DNA from 3 places in the Bacillus sp. D48C genome. Region 3 is predicted to be linked to each of the others. Evidence: riboswitches for the same ligand, from Rfam matches in the RefSeq annotation. Region 3 holds a riboswitch; each other region holds the start of a gene.
The links. A riboswitch is a leader RNA that binds a small molecule or an ion and turns the genes downstream of it on or off. The one in region 3 is predicted to bind cyclic di-GMP.
Positions count from the first base shown of each region.

Region 1: linked by a shared signal. The riboswitch ahead of ACLBXA_RS23605 (methyl-accepting chemotaxis protein) and the one ahead of ACLBXA_RS00655 (WxL domain-containing protein) in region 3 are both predicted to bind cyclic di-GMP.
Region 2: linked by a shared signal. The riboswitch ahead of ACLBXA_RS12380 (SpaA isopeptide-forming pilin-related protein) and the one ahead of ACLBXA_RS00655 (WxL domain-containing protein) in region 3 are both predicted to bind cyclic di-GMP.

Region 1 covers NZ_JBKFAQ010000012.1:63,350-68,407, reverse strand. Annotated here, with positions in the region: gene ACLBXA_RS23610 (non-ribosomal peptide synthetase family protein) at 1-1,552, opposite strand, end outside; gene ACLBXA_RS23605 (methyl-accepting chemotaxis protein) at 1,687-3,429, opposite strand; cyclic di-GMP riboswitch class I at 3,564-3,648, opposite strand; gene ACLBXA_RS23600 (anaerobic C4-dicarboxylate transporter family protein) at 3,930-5,058, shown strand, end outside.
Region 2 covers NZ_JBKFAQ010000004.1:114,635-119,692, reverse strand. Annotated here, with positions in the region: gene ACLBXA_RS12400 (PH domain-containing protein) at 1-622, shown strand, start outside; gene ACLBXA_RS12395 (DUF975 family protein) at 824-1,477, shown strand; gene ACLBXA_RS12390 (hypothetical protein) at 1,702-2,127, shown strand; gene ACLBXA_RS12385 (TetR/AcrR family transcriptional regulator) at 2,579-3,115, shown strand; cyclic di-GMP riboswitch class I at 3,288-3,380, shown strand; gene ACLBXA_RS12380 (SpaA isopeptide-forming pilin-related protein) at 3,441-5,058, shown strand, end outside.
Region 3 covers NZ_JBKFAQ010000001.1:106,442-111,499, forward strand. Annotated here, with positions in the region: gene ACLBXA_RS00645 (ATP-binding protein) at 1-1,092, shown strand, start outside; gene ACLBXA_RS00650 (ATP-binding protein) at 1,089-2,309, shown strand; cyclic di-GMP riboswitch class I at 2,576-2,664, shown strand; cyclic di-GMP riboswitch class I at 2,733-2,821, shown strand; cyclic di-GMP riboswitch class I at 2,889-2,977, shown strand; gene ACLBXA_RS00655 (WxL domain-containing protein) at 3,130-5,058, shown strand, end outside.

The DNA.
Region 1 (5,058 bases), on a different contig from region 3:
AAGTTGTCGTCACTACTGTACATTCTGTCGGTCCGTATACATTATGAATTTCAACATTTGTACCTATTCTTTCTCTCCACAATTTAATAACCTCTACAGGCAACATTTCACCGCCAATCGCAATTCTTTTTAGGGAAGCTAGCTTATATATATCTTCTTCTGCTAAATAAGTTGCTACTTGTCGAACAAAAATTGTTGCTAATGCCAAGATCGAAGTTGCTTTCACTTTATAGATTGCATGTGCAAATGCTTCTACAGACAATCGCTCTTCCTCTAATAATACATACAAGTTTCCTCCACAGAATAAAGAAGCAAATGACTCCCATACAGAAGCATCGAAACTAAAGGAAGGAAATTGGGCAAATACATCCTCTTCTGTCAATTCATATTGCTTTTGCATCCAAATGTACAGATTAACAACGCCTCTATGTGCTAACATCGTTCCCTTTGGATTCCCTGTTGAACCAGATGTATAAATCATATAAGCTACATCATCACAATGAATAGACAACTTTACATCTATATCTTCACAAGTTTCACTATCATACATTGAAACTGTTTGAACCCCATCACATGTTATAGGCGTCTCTTTCATCAATATAACTTTCGCTTGGCTATCTTGAATAATGTACTGTATTCTACTTTCCGGATAATCTGGATCAATCGGAACATACGCTGCACCAGCTTTTAATATAGCTACCATACTTACTACTGTGTCTATGCTACGTTTCATAAATATTCCAACATAGTCTCCTAATTGGACGCCGTTTTTAATTAACATATGAGCTATTTGATTACTTTTTTTATTTAGCTCCTCATAAGTTAAAGTACCTTCCCTTGAAGATAAAGCTATACGATTTGGAAATTGAGTAACAGTATTATAGAACATATCGACGATACTTTTCTCAGGATATACTGCTGTCGTATCATTCACTTGACTATAAAGTGCCATCTCGGCCTCTGTAATAACATTAAAATCATTTATATAATTATTATTATTTTGTAATGTATTGATTAAAACACCTTTTATTTGTTGTGCATAACGAGTAATCGTTGTCTCTTTCCAATTAACACTATTAAATATTATTTCTACGCTTTGCATATTTTTACTGAATACAAATTGTAATGTATTCGTGTCTTGTAGCTCATAATATGTTTCACCAATAATAATAGGTGACATTTCATATAATGTATTACCGTTTTGAAACTCTTCTATTTCTTCCTCATTCATTTCTTTAATTTGTTCCAGTTGCTCTTCAATCTGTAAATTCAAACTTTCATAGGAGAGAAAATTAGAAATTTCAATAGTAATCGGAAATAAACTTCCTCTTACATGATAAAGCACGACAATATGTTTTTCTTTAGAAATATGATATAACCACGTTGCAGTCGCTCCTATTAAATCTACAATGTGAGTCAAATTTGGAAATAGTTCAGTTTTTCTTTTTACCCCAAATTCTGTTCCTTGAACATCTTTAGGTATTTTAATACTTCCTTCTACTTTTCCTAAAAATTCTTTTACCATCTCATTATAAGAAATTGCTAATTTCATATTTATGTAAATTCCTCTCTCAAATATAATAAAGGTGTGAAAATTCACACCTTTTTCATCCCTTATTAACGGGCAAATTAGTTCAATTCATAATCAAAGGGGGATCCCCCTTCGATTAGAATTGATCTTTCTTCTTATTCACTTTTAAACTCACCAATTAGCTCTTGTAATTCCTGAGAAAGCCAACTTAAAGAAGTCGCTAATTCTGCAATATCTTGTACTGATATTTCTTGCTCTTTCATGCTTTCTTCAACATTACTACTGCTGTTGGCATAAGTATTTGCAATATGTGATAATTCATTTACGACTTGAACAATATTCTGGCTATTTTGTAAAATGTCACTCGAATTACCAGAGACAGCTTTTACTTGATCTGTAACAGATTGCGCTGATTTTGAAATTTTTTCAAAGAAATCTCCACTACTTTGAACAAGTGAAATTCCAGTTTCTACTTCTTTTGAACCTTTTTGCATTGAAACTACAGCATCTTCTGTCTCAGCTTGTGTTTCACCAATTAATTTCGCTATATCTTTTGCAGACGCTTCAGTTTGTTCTGCTAATTTTCGTACTTCATCAGCAACAACTGCAAACCCTCTTCCAGCTGCTCCAGCACGTGAAGCCTCAATAGAAGCATTTAAAGCTAATAAATTTGTTTGATTTGAAATACCTGTAATTACAGTTACGATATCACTAATTTCTTTTGACCTTGTTTCTAACGAATAAATGATGGAAGATAAATCCTGTACTGCATTTTGGATTAAACTCATTTGATTAATAATTTGTCCAATCACTTCATTACCTTCAATTGAATGTTGCTCCATACCTTCAGAAGCAACCGCAACTTGTTTTGCAGCCCCAGTTATCTCTTCTACCTTATCTTCCATTCCATGTACAATTCCTAAACATTGTTGTACTGAAGTTTTTTGAGACTGTGCCCCTACTCTTAAACCTTCAATAGAACTTGCAATCTCTTGAACTGCCATACTGTTTTCCTCTGTACTCGCCGACAATTCTTGTGAAGAAGAAGAAACTTGCTCAGCAGTTTGCCTTACTTTATCTATAATCCCTTTAAATTTTTCAATCGTGTTATTGAAATAAACATTAATAATTCCAATATCATCTGGTCTTTCTTTTAATTTAATACTTAAATCACCTTCACCAATTTTACGTAATCCTTCTCGTAAATCTTTTAATGGAGCTAGCGAGTGACGCACGATAAAGAATTGAGTAATAGTCGCAATTGCTAATGAAATAATGATAAAGAGTAAGCCCTGTATCATAAACTTCTCTTTTGTAATAGGAACAATGGAAGCATCTAAGTCAGCCGCAATAATTGCAACAATATTGTTTTCTCCATCTGTAATTGGTTCTAATATTGTCACCCACGAACCTATTTCATCTTCATATACTTCTGTCATTTGGGCCTTTTTCGTATCAATGACCTTATCGTACGCCTTCATCCAATGAGCGGGTTGTTCATAATAATCTCCCGGCTTTATAGGGAATGCATTTGTTAACTCTGTAGTCAAACCAACGAGTTGTAATTCCCGCTTTTCATTCGGCTTTGCTCCTGTAACATACGTTTGTCCAACACTTTTCAATTCTTTTGACACTTCATCTAATTTCTCTGTTAACTTTTCTTTTTTCACTTTTTCGGCTGTAGGATCTTTCGCCATGTCTCTAACTAATTCTACATCCAATTTTTTCAACACTATTTCTCCTGTTTCAATAGACTGTCTTTCAAATAAAGACATCATACTATTTTGAAACATGTTGAAACTTAACGCACCCATACTTCCAACAAGTGTCAAAATAACTAATACGGTTAATAAGACGTTCTTTTGAAGGAACGATAACTTATGCCAATATTTTTTCATTAATATCCACCTTCCTTAATGATTCTAAACAAAAAAACAAAATATATGAATATTTTGTTTAAAGATGTTTCTCAATATGTTCGAGAATAAAAAAAAGCCAATGTAAAAGCATTGGCCAAGACCAACCCTATCCGTCCGGTAACTGGCTAGCATAGCCTTTCGACCTTAGCTCCTGTAGTTTTGCGTCCTCATGTTTCCATCAGTTTGCCTTTCTCGCTGAACGAGTTGAACGATATGGGAGTTCTATGAGAATCATATATTCTCTATCAAAGGTTACAACATATAAATCAAAATGTCTACTTATTTAGAGATATAAATACAAATTTTTAACGAATTGCTTTTTCGAAATAATTTCAAAAAGTACGTGAATGTTACTTTTTTTGTGTTATATAATAAAAAATGTATAAATAACAAGGATTTCTTCGGGTATTTATTTAATTTTCATTCAAATTAAACTATTCGAATATATCTTAACTAATGAATTTCGGAGGTAGTTTATCATGTTTTGGCTACAATTTCTTACCTTGTTACTCTGTATTTTTATTGGTGCACGCCTAGGCGGAGTTGGTTTAGGAGTAATGGGTGGAGTTGGTATGGCAATACTCGTTTTTGTCTTCCACTTACAACCAACCGCGCCTCCTATCGATGTAATGCTTATGATTTTGGCAGTAATTACAGCCGCTGGTGCTTTGCAAGCTGCTGGAGGAATGGACTATCTTGTTCACCTAGCTGAAAAAGCATTACGAAAAAATCCAAAGCGTATTACTTTTTTTGCTCCAATTGTTACTTATTTATTCACACTATGTGCAGGTACTGGTCACGTTGCCTATTCTGTACTTCCTGTTATTGCAGAAGTCTCTCGTGAATCAGGGGTTAGACCGGAACGCCCAATGTCGATTGCCGTAATCGCTTCTCAACAAGCAATTACAGCTAGCCCAATTTCAGCTGCCACAGTTGCTCTTTTAGCAATGTTAGCTGACTATAAAATCACTTTATTAGATATTTTAAAAGTGAGTATTCCTTCTACTTTCATTGCTTGTATGTTAGCAGCATTCGTTGCTAGTAAGATGGGAAAAGAATTAAATGAAGACCCTGAATACTTAAAACGATTAAAAGAAGGAATGATTCCTAAGCTTGAAGAGAAAAAAGAATTTGTAGGTGTAAAGGGCGCCAAATTATCAGTTATCCTTTTCCTTGTAGGAACCTTCCTTGTTGTACTTCTTGGTTCATTTGAAGCACTTCGTCCAGGATGGATAGTTGATGGGAAGTTAGCCCGTCTTTCCATGCCGAACACAATTGAGATGGTTATGTTAACTATCGCGGCTCTTATTATTATTTTCTGTAAACCAAATGTAGAAAGCATTGTGTCTGGTAACGTCTTTAAAGCAGGAGCAACAGCAGTTGTTGCTATTTTCGGTATCGCTTGGATGGGAGATACTTTCTTTAATGGAAACTTAAATATGATTCAAGGATCTATTCAGCATTTAGTAACAAGTGCACCTTGGCTATTTGCCATCGCACTATTCATTCTATCTATTTTACTGTACAGCCAAGCAGCAACAGTACGTGCCTTAATGCCACTTGGACTATCCCTTGGTATTCCACCAGCACTACTGATTGCGATGTTCC
Region 2 (5,058 bases), on a different contig from region 3:
TCGTATTCAAGGTATTACGATAAAAGAAAGTATTTTACGCCAACCATTCGGTTATTGTGCTGTGCAAGTAGAAGTCATTCAAAGTAAAGGAATGAGTGACGAAAAAGAAAAGGTTACACTGCACCCAATCATTCGAAAAGATCGAGTACAACAGTTACTCGCCCATTTACAATTACCATACGAACTGAATGCAAACATTATTGCATTACCAAAAGCAGCATTACGCCGCTATCTCATTGATAGTTTCATTTTCTTCGCAATGCTAGCAATCCCGTTTATTGGAATAAGTATATACTCTGAAAAGCACTTCATCATGTGGGCATTAATTCCGCTCGCAATCCTTATCTTTACACTTGGATACGCAACATTTAAAACAAATGGTTACAGTGTTAACGGAGAACAAATTACACTTGTCTATCGTAGCGTCGGAAAATACACAGGACTTATTAGAAGAAGACACGTCCAATCAATGGAGAAGACACAATCATATTTCCAGCGCCGCGCGGATTTATGTACGTATAAGTTTTCTAGTGCATCATCTAGTTATAAAATAGAGCATACGAGAGTAGAAGACGCGGAGAGAATGCAGGATTGGTATAAGAAGAGAATGAGGGAGGAATAATTTGAGAAAGCTTGCCTATTATGAAGGGCAGGCTTTTTTTGTTATAAGGAAATGAGTGGTTTAAGTGATAGAGCAGTACAACTACAGCACACATGTATTAATATGTATGAAAAAAGGTAATATTCTTCTATTTTAGAGGAATCTGTGGAATTTTTGATATAAATGGTATACTAAAATATAAATAGTATTAGGAGGTTATATATGATAAGTCAGTTGAAAAGAGAAGCACTTGATGCATTAAAAGGAAGATGGGGATTAGCGGTAGGGGCAACTTTATTAATTGGAATCCTTATTGGAGCTGTTGAAATGCTAACCACAGGTATTTTTTCGATATTTTGGGGTTGGGAAGAAGCAAGTGATTCACTCACAGTAAGTATTATTGTAATGCTTGTTATTGGTCCATTAACAATAGGTGCCTATTATCTTGTTTTAAATGCAATTCGTAGGACTGATGCTCGCATTGGTCATATATTTAGATGGTTTAGCGATGGAAGTAAGTTGATGAAGTCGTTTTTAACATATTTACTAATGTATGTATACTTGACTCTATGGACATTACTTCTTATTATTCCAGGTATTATTAAATCATTTTCTTATTCTATGACATATTTTATTTTGAATGATCATCCAGAATATACAGCGAATCAAGCGATTACTGAGAGTCGTCATATGATGAATGGACATAAAATGGATTACTTTTTACTATGCTTAAGTTTCTTAGGCTGGTTCATATTAAGTATTCTTACTATAGGAATCGGTTTCTTATGGTTAGTACCTTATTTCTACTCGACATCGGCAGCATTTTATGAAGAGATTTCAAAAGAATATTATAAAAAAGAGAGCACTACTTTCTAATAAAACATATAAACTATCTACCCTAAAGAATGTAGGGAGCAGATAGCAGATGGTTTAGGTGTTTTGATATTTGTCCTATTTTCGGGATTCACTTCAGGATAAGGTATAGATTTTTATATAGAAATGCTTCCCTCTATGTTTTATCATAGAGGGTTATTTTTTTATGTAAAAATGATAGGAAATAATGAATAATATATGTAAAGAAAAAAGCGAGGTGAATGAGAGTGAGCAAATTTTTAATACCGTATTCATTTTCTATATTAAGTTTCTTTATTTCAGCAACAGCACTTGATTTATATGATAGGATGGGAAACGATAGTGAGCTGGTTTCGCCGAACATAATTGGAAAGATAATTCAATCTACTGCGCAAATGGGAGTCCTTACATTGTATTTCGGAGTACCTATTATTTTAGGTGGCTGTCTACTTGGTGAGCTATTGTTTAGAGGTATCATTTTACGATTTAAACTAAGCTATATTATATCTTTATTATTATATCTATTTTTAGCTTTTAGTATTGTTTTCGTAACGGTAGGCATTCCAACTACATATGAAGATTCTAATACATTTTTCATAGGGATAACTATGATTTGTGCTGTTACATTCTTTGTGAGTCGGAATATATGGGAAAACAAGTTAATAATGGAGTGACAAAATGAAATACACCTGTCCATGTTGCGGATATAAAGTTTCACTTTATTGGATCAGTTAGAAAACCGACTAGTGAAGATGTGAAGGATGCTAGTTGGCCGCGAATTTGTTAAGTAAAATGTTATTACTCGATTCGATGGGAGTAATAACATTTTTTATTTAATGCTGAAAGAATTACTGCCGTCTTATAAAGTAATAAGAAGGACTACATCGGTAAATTTTATTGATGGATATATTAGGAATGAATACAAAAGTATAGATGTATAGTCGACTTTGTGTATTTAATGTTATCATATTGAATGATATGGAAATTTTTAATAGAATAAGTAACTAAAAATTCAAAGGTAATGAAGCTTTTGTTGTATAAAGAAAATACTTAGTAGTAATCAACAATATTAAAAATAAGATTCGTATTTATATAAATTTAGTAGAAATGGGGTTTTAAAAAGGAATGAGTATCAGCATAACGCGGCAAAAGATTTTGGCGGCCGCTTCTCAAATTGTGCAATGTAAAGGGGTTGCTAAATTAACCTTAGAAGCAGTGGCAAAAGAGGCGGGTGTAAGTAAAGGTGGATTATTGTATCACTTTGCAAATAAAGAAGCTTTAATAGAAGGTATGATAGTCAGAGGGATAGAGGATTATGAGGGCGCTATTTACAATAAAGTAGCGGAAGACTCAGAGAGGAAAGGGAGATGGGTTCGCTCTTTTGTAGAGGAAAGATTAAGTAATGAGAGAAGAACAGAAGAGTTGTCTAGTAGTATGATGGCAGCATTCATGTTAAAACCTGAATTACTTGAGCCATTACAACAATCATTTCAGCAACTGCAAAAGAATATAGAAAACGATGAGATAGATTCAGTTTGTGCAACAATTATTAGATTAGCAGCAGATGGATTATGGTATTCGGAATATTTAGGGGTTGGCAGACTAAGCCCCGAGTTAAGAGAAAAAGTGATTCAAGCTCTTATTGATAATTCATATAAATAGAATATACGAACTATATAATACGAAAACAATTCACCATTACTTATTTAATGTAGTGGTGAATTGTTTTTTTTATTAGAAAAATAGAACAATTTTATAGAGTATTGAATTATAACCGTCCAGACGGTATAGTAATATTTGGTTTAAGAGGAAAATGAAACAAAAAAAGAATAAAAGATATTTTTAGCACACTATTCGAAAGGATAGGCCGCAAAGCTTAGAGTCTACGGTAATACATATTGGTTACTAAGATCGTCTGGTTGCACATTTTTGATGCAACCGGACGGTCTTTTTTTGTTATATAAATATAAAAAAATAGGAGGGAACTATGCAAATGAAAAGTACTAAAAGGCATATTTCAATGGTTTCATTAGTTTTTCTAGTATTATTTTCAGTGCTGAATGTGTGGGCTCCAGTTATTCAAGCTGCTGTGATGAAAAGTCCAGTGGACGAAATTAATATTTCCCGTACTGATGGCACGACATCTGAACCGTATCAAGCCTCAGATGGTATGAAAGTAGAAGTGAAGTGGTCAGCTAAAGAAAAAATAAAAAGTGGAGATCAATTCACAATTGATATGCCAAAAGAGTTTCGAAAAGACCTTATGAATATGAGTTTTCCTTTAAAAGATGCTGAAGGAAAAACAGTTGGTACATGTGAGATGAAAAAGGGTCTATTAACGTGTACTATGGGTGATTACGTAGAAGGAAAGAATAACATTAAAGGCTCTTTATTCGTAGAATTCTACTTTGGTCTAGAAGCATATGATGGTGTTAAAGAAATTCCATTAGAATTTAACGTTGATGGTCAAATCGTCAATAAAGAAGTAAGTGTAAATAATACGACAGAGAGACCGAAGCCACAGCCCAATACGGAAAATTTATTGAAATGGGGTTCTTATAATCAAGAAGATCCTTCAATTGCTGATTGGCTTGTATACGTAAATGCAACTGGAACAGAAATGCAAGATCTTAAATTAACAGATACATTAGGACCTGGGCATGAGTTAATTACAGACAGCGTAGTATTAGAAGAGGCTGTATTTGAAGATGGTTATGCACCAACAAATATTAAGCCAGCAGATTTATCTAACATTAAAATAAATGCAACGAAGACTGGATTTACAATTGAGTTTCCAGACAGTTCAAAAGGTTATATTTTAAGATATAAAACAAAGGTTACAAATCCTGCTGCAAAGCCTCATAAAAATACTGTGAAATTAGAAGGTAAAAATATTAAAACTGAAGAAAAAGTAGGACAAGTATTTGTAAGTGGTGGAGGAGGATCCGGTTCAGGTGACAATAATCCACCTAGCATTGAAAAAAATATAGTTGATGAGAATGGCAAGCTTGTAGAGAATGAGCAGTTAACACAAATGGATCAAGTTATTCAATACCAAGTTGGTACACATATACCGAACGATCCTCCTAAATACACATCTATGGTAATTAGTGATGATTTAGAAGATGTTTTAGAAGTATTAGAGGCAAAAGTGTATGATCAAAATGGCCAAGATATTACTTCTAAAGGAACGTTAAATATAGATAAACAAAGAAGTGAAGTAACATTTACGTTTGGTGAGAGTTTTGACTATAAGTCATATGAAGACCAGATAATCAATCTCAGTATCAAGGCGAAAATAAAAAATAATGCAGACTTATCTTCTTACGTAGATAAGAAGATTCCTAATAAAGCGGAATTGCATTTTGATGATAAAACATTAACATCAAAAGAAGTAACTATTACGCCGCCTGAAGCTCCAAAAGATGGTACAGTACTGATTCATAAAACAGATTCTGAGAATCCGAATAAAGGGTTAAAAGGTGCCGAATTTGAAGTTCGAAATAGTGCAAATGAAGTTGTTGCAAAACTAAAAACGGACGAAAAAGGTTTTTCAGTACCTCAAACTTTAGCTCCTGGGACGTATAAAGTTTATGAAACAGTAG
Region 3 (5,058 bases):
TGCGGAGTAGCAATACTGTGCGTGAATATATATTTAATGAAAAAAGAGAAGGCAAACCTTGTTAAATATGCATGGATATTTGCATACATAGGGATAGAAATCGCTAATATATTTTCGTATATTTTTTATAATAAGGCGGCGTTTGATGCGACAAATATAATAGAAATTATTCTCATTTTCTTTGTACCCATATTTTTAAATAAAAAATTTTATGTAATCTTACTTTCTTCTATTGTAGGAAAATATTTAATTTATTTATTTGTATTAGAGGAAATAAAAGCATTTATGTTCCTTATTATGTGTACACTTATGTTAATAGCTGCATATATCATTTTAAACCGATTTTTACAATATCTTTCAGCTGTAAAGGAAAGTATTGCGATTGCTAGTGAATCACAAAAATTAGCAGTAATCGGAAAAATGGCAGCGACGGTTGGACATGAAATTAAAAATCCACTCGCTTCATTAAAAGGATTTACGCAATTACAAAGAGAGAAGCATGAAGAGGATCCTGTTTATAAACGTATGATCTTTGAAATAGAAAATATGAATAATATGATAAGTGAGTTGATGGAAGTTGCTACATGCAAGCCTTCTATTTATAAGAAACATGATCTGGGAAAAATTGTATTACAAGCAACAACAACTCTTCGCGAAAAAATGAATGAATTAAATGTGCAGCTTATTTCTAATGTGGGAGAACAAACAATAGAAGTTGAATGTGATGAACGAAGAATAAGAGGAGTCTTTCTATATACGATAAAAAATGCTTTAGAAGCAATGGAGCAAGGTGGCATATTACATTTACGGTTAGAAAATAAAGGGAAAGAGTATGTGATGATCAGCTTAATTGATAATGGTCATGGTATTAAGCAAGAAAACTTAACCCGTGTTACAGAGGCCTTTTATACAACGAAACAAGATAAAATTGGTCTGGGTCTTACAGTAGCGAATCGAATTGTCGCCGAGCACCTTGGTGAGTTACATATTTCAAGTGAAAGAAATACTGGAACGAGAATAGACATTATTCTGCCAAGGAAGTGTGGAAATACTGAAATTCAAGTGGAAGAAAAGCTAGGAGTTACCATATGAATAAAGGCTATATATTTAAAAATGAAGAAATAAAGGCGTTGAAAGTATTTTTAAGTTTATTTTTTATTATATTTTTTGTGTATGATCTTGCCTATGAATTTATCGTACCTTTAATCGCGGGAGAGCAAGAAGGCGTAGGAAAGTTTGAAGATGGTTTAGGTTTATGGCTTTACTTTTTGATGGTAGTATTGTTTTGCATTGGAATATACTTTATGAAATGGAAGAATGTTTTTGCGGTAAAGTATATTATTCTAATTGGCTATAATGTATTAGATTGTATCCACAACATTATGATTTATTATGGTAGCGATGCGGAATTTGACGGTGGAAATATAGTAGAAGTATTTTTTATTTTGTTTGCACCAATCTTTGTGAATAAAAGATATTTCTGGTTAGTTCCAGCGATACTTGTCGGGAAGTACGCTTTTACAGGAATCATTATTCAATCTTCTCTCGTTTTAATCCCAATGGCATTATATAGTGTATTTACTATTATATGTTGGATTATATTTTTGAGGGTTCAGTCTTACGTTCGTACGCTTGAGATGATGGACAAAGAAATAAAACAAACAGAAAAACTAGCAGCTGTTGGAAAGATGGCAACGGTTATTGGTTATAAGATTAGAAGACCTTTAGCAAACTTAAAAAAACTTGTGAATAAACAAGCAGACAAGCATCCAGAGGATAAAATTTATAGTGATATTATGAAACAAGAAGTAGATCGGATTCATATAATTGCTACAGAACTTAGTGGATTTGAGAAATCTAAATCACTAGAATCAGAAACTCATAACATACAAGAAATTATCTCTTATGTTATTCGAGTTATGGAAAAGCCTGCTTTAAAACAAGGAGTCCACATACAAGGTATTTACAGTAAAGACTTACCATCAATTACATGTGATGAAAAACGATTAAAACAGGTCTTTTTTAATTTAATTAAAAATGCAATTGAAGCAATGTCAGTTGGCGGAACAATTACGATTAAAGTTACTGTAAAAGAAGGAATCATCGTTCAAGTGAAAGATGAGGGATGCGGCATTCCGAAAGATAAAATTCCAAAGTTAAACGAAGCCTTTTATACAACGAAAGAAACAGGAACTGGTCTAGGTTTAGTAGTTACAGAAAAAATTATTAAAGATCACAACGGTAAAATGAGTTTTGAAAGTGAAGTTGGGGTTGGAACGACGGTTGAGGTTATGTTACCACTGCATTAACTACAAAAAACATCACTTATTTGGAAGTGATGTTTTTTTATTTTATCCCGCTATTTGCCGGGCAGCCCGATTGGTGAGGGCTGATTAAAGTTTCACTTTATCTATAAAGAATGTATGATGTGTTTTTAATATCAAAATGTTTTTTGAAAGTTTTCATTATGGATTTTCCGGGGGGAATTTAGACTATAAAAATTAATTATTTTTTTCTAAAAAAACTATTTTCTTTTTTGGGTTTTAATGGTATATTCAAAACACGATAAATAAATTCCTATATTTGGCACACTATTCGAAAGGATAGGTCGCAAAGCTAAGAGTCTAAAGTAATGAAAATTACTATGATAGTCTGGTTGCAGTTTGGATTTTCACACATAGTTGTATGTATGAAAATCGAAGAGGCAACTGGACTTTTTGTTTTCTTAAAAAAAAATAAATGGGCACACTGTTCGAAAGAATAGGTCGCAAAGCTAAGAGTCTAAGGTAATGAAAATTACTATGATAGTCTGGTTGCAGTTTGGATTTTCACACATAGTTGTGTGTATGAAAATCGAAGAGGCAACTGGACTTTTTGTTGTCTCAAAAAAAATAAATAGGCACACTGTTCGAAAGGATAGGTCGCAAAGCTAAGAGTCTAAGGTAATGAAAATTACTATGATAGTCTGGTTGCAGTTTGGATTTTCACACATGTTGTGATATATGAAAATCGAAAAGGCAACCAGGCTTTTTATTTTTTCAGAATACACATTATGATTGTAAATTTAGTCGATTAATACATTTAATGTTCGGAATATTCTGTGCATAAAAAGCGAGGGAGGGAAGTACATTGCAAAATCAAATAGGGAAATTTGGGCGTATACTTCTCGCTGGAGGAATATTATTTACACAAGTTGGTGTGCTAGACTACTCTGCAACGAAAGTTTATGCGGTTACAAATGACGAGCAAGGACGTTTTATCGTTCATATGGATAAACAAGAAATAAAAGTTGATGAAAATGTAGTATTAAAGATTACAAATACAAATAAACAAGATGCTAATATCGAGCTGAAATTATCTAATGAGCAGCTCTTTAATGAAGAAGAAACGAAAAAAATGAATGAAAATAATAAAGCGATTCAAAACATTTCAGTAACAGAAGATCACATTGTAAAAATTGAAAAGAATGAACAAAGTAATTTTATCGGTGACGTATATGTAGTCATTCAAATGAAAAAAGCTGGAGAGTACAAATTTGAACCGATAGTGAAGTTTGAAGGGAATGAAAAGAAAATTGAATCTCCTTCTCTACATGTTGTAGAGAAAAAAGAGGCTTTAAATGTAGCTATTTCTGATGAAAATCCAAAGGCTTCAGAGGAAGTTGTGAAAAAAGAAAAAAATGAAAAAGTAAAAGTATCGGAAGAAAATAAAAAACAAGAAATAAAGCCTACTAATGCTGAAGTTCCAAAAGAAACGAATACTTTAGAGAAAGAAAAGGTTAATGAAGAACTCGTATCAAAGGAAAATGAATTAAAAGAGAGCAATAAGGTAAACGAAAATAATCAGGAATTACCTGCTATTCAAGCTGAGAAGGTATTAAAGAGCCAATCTCTACTAGCTGCTAGTCCTGTTACAAGTATTCTTAGATATCCAAATGTAAAGGTAATAAATAATAGAACAGGTGAAGGGCCTTCTATCCCGGGTAAATATGCTTTTAGATTTGTTTGGAGCCCACAAGTAACATATGAGGTAAAGGGTAGTAGCAATGACAGAACTGGTCAAAGTCAATATACATTTAGAAATTCAAATAGAGAACAGTACGTATTAGTAAAAAAAGCTGGTGAATATCAAGGGAAATGGATTGATGTCCGTATTAATATTCACTCTATGACAGCTTCATCTGTAGATGTTAAAACACCAATAACTAAAGGTGATGCAAAAAACTTTTTACAATTATATGGGAACGGAAGGTCAGGACAAACTTATAATGCTTCCTTTGAATTTTATGAACACGGAACAAGTAAAAAAGTACCATTAACGGCAATGTGGAATTTCAAAAGGATAAATAGTTATAAAAATGTAACGTTACGTAATGATGGTAGTCATTTAACGAATTTATACGTGTATGATACGAGTTCAATTAGGTATCAAGACAAAGGGAATAATAAAATAGAGTTTTCTGGAACAGCAGGCCCAGTAGCTACTCCAGAAGCAGATATGACAATTACATTTGATAATTTAACAGAATTACCGCTAGAAGTTAGATTAAATGCTTCAGGTGTTAATGTATCATACGACCAATTAGCGATTGCACAAATTGAAATTCCAGCTCCAAGTGTAATAGGAGATATCGTGGAAGATAATTCCCGTCAACTTTCTTATAAGGTATATCAAAATATGCCTGCTCAATCGAAAGATATTCACTATGCGAAATCTTTTGTATTAGAAAGTGAAGTGAATAAGGATTTTACTGTGAATGATGTTTCCATTCAAGATGTGGAAAGTGGAGATGATGTAAGTAGCTTCTTTGATATTAGCAGGAAAAACAATAAGGTCACTGCGGTTGCGAAAGCAAATGCGCTAAAAACAGAAGAATTCAACGGGAAAATTTACGAGATGACAATTACAGGTTCTCCTGTAAAAGGTGCTGATGTAATGAAATATTATAAAGATGGTTATCTTGAAATACCGGTGTCAGCTAAAAACTATTTAGATGACGATAAGAATGGGCAAGATAGTAATCGAGATGGAATCGCAAAAATAAGGTATAAAGGTATT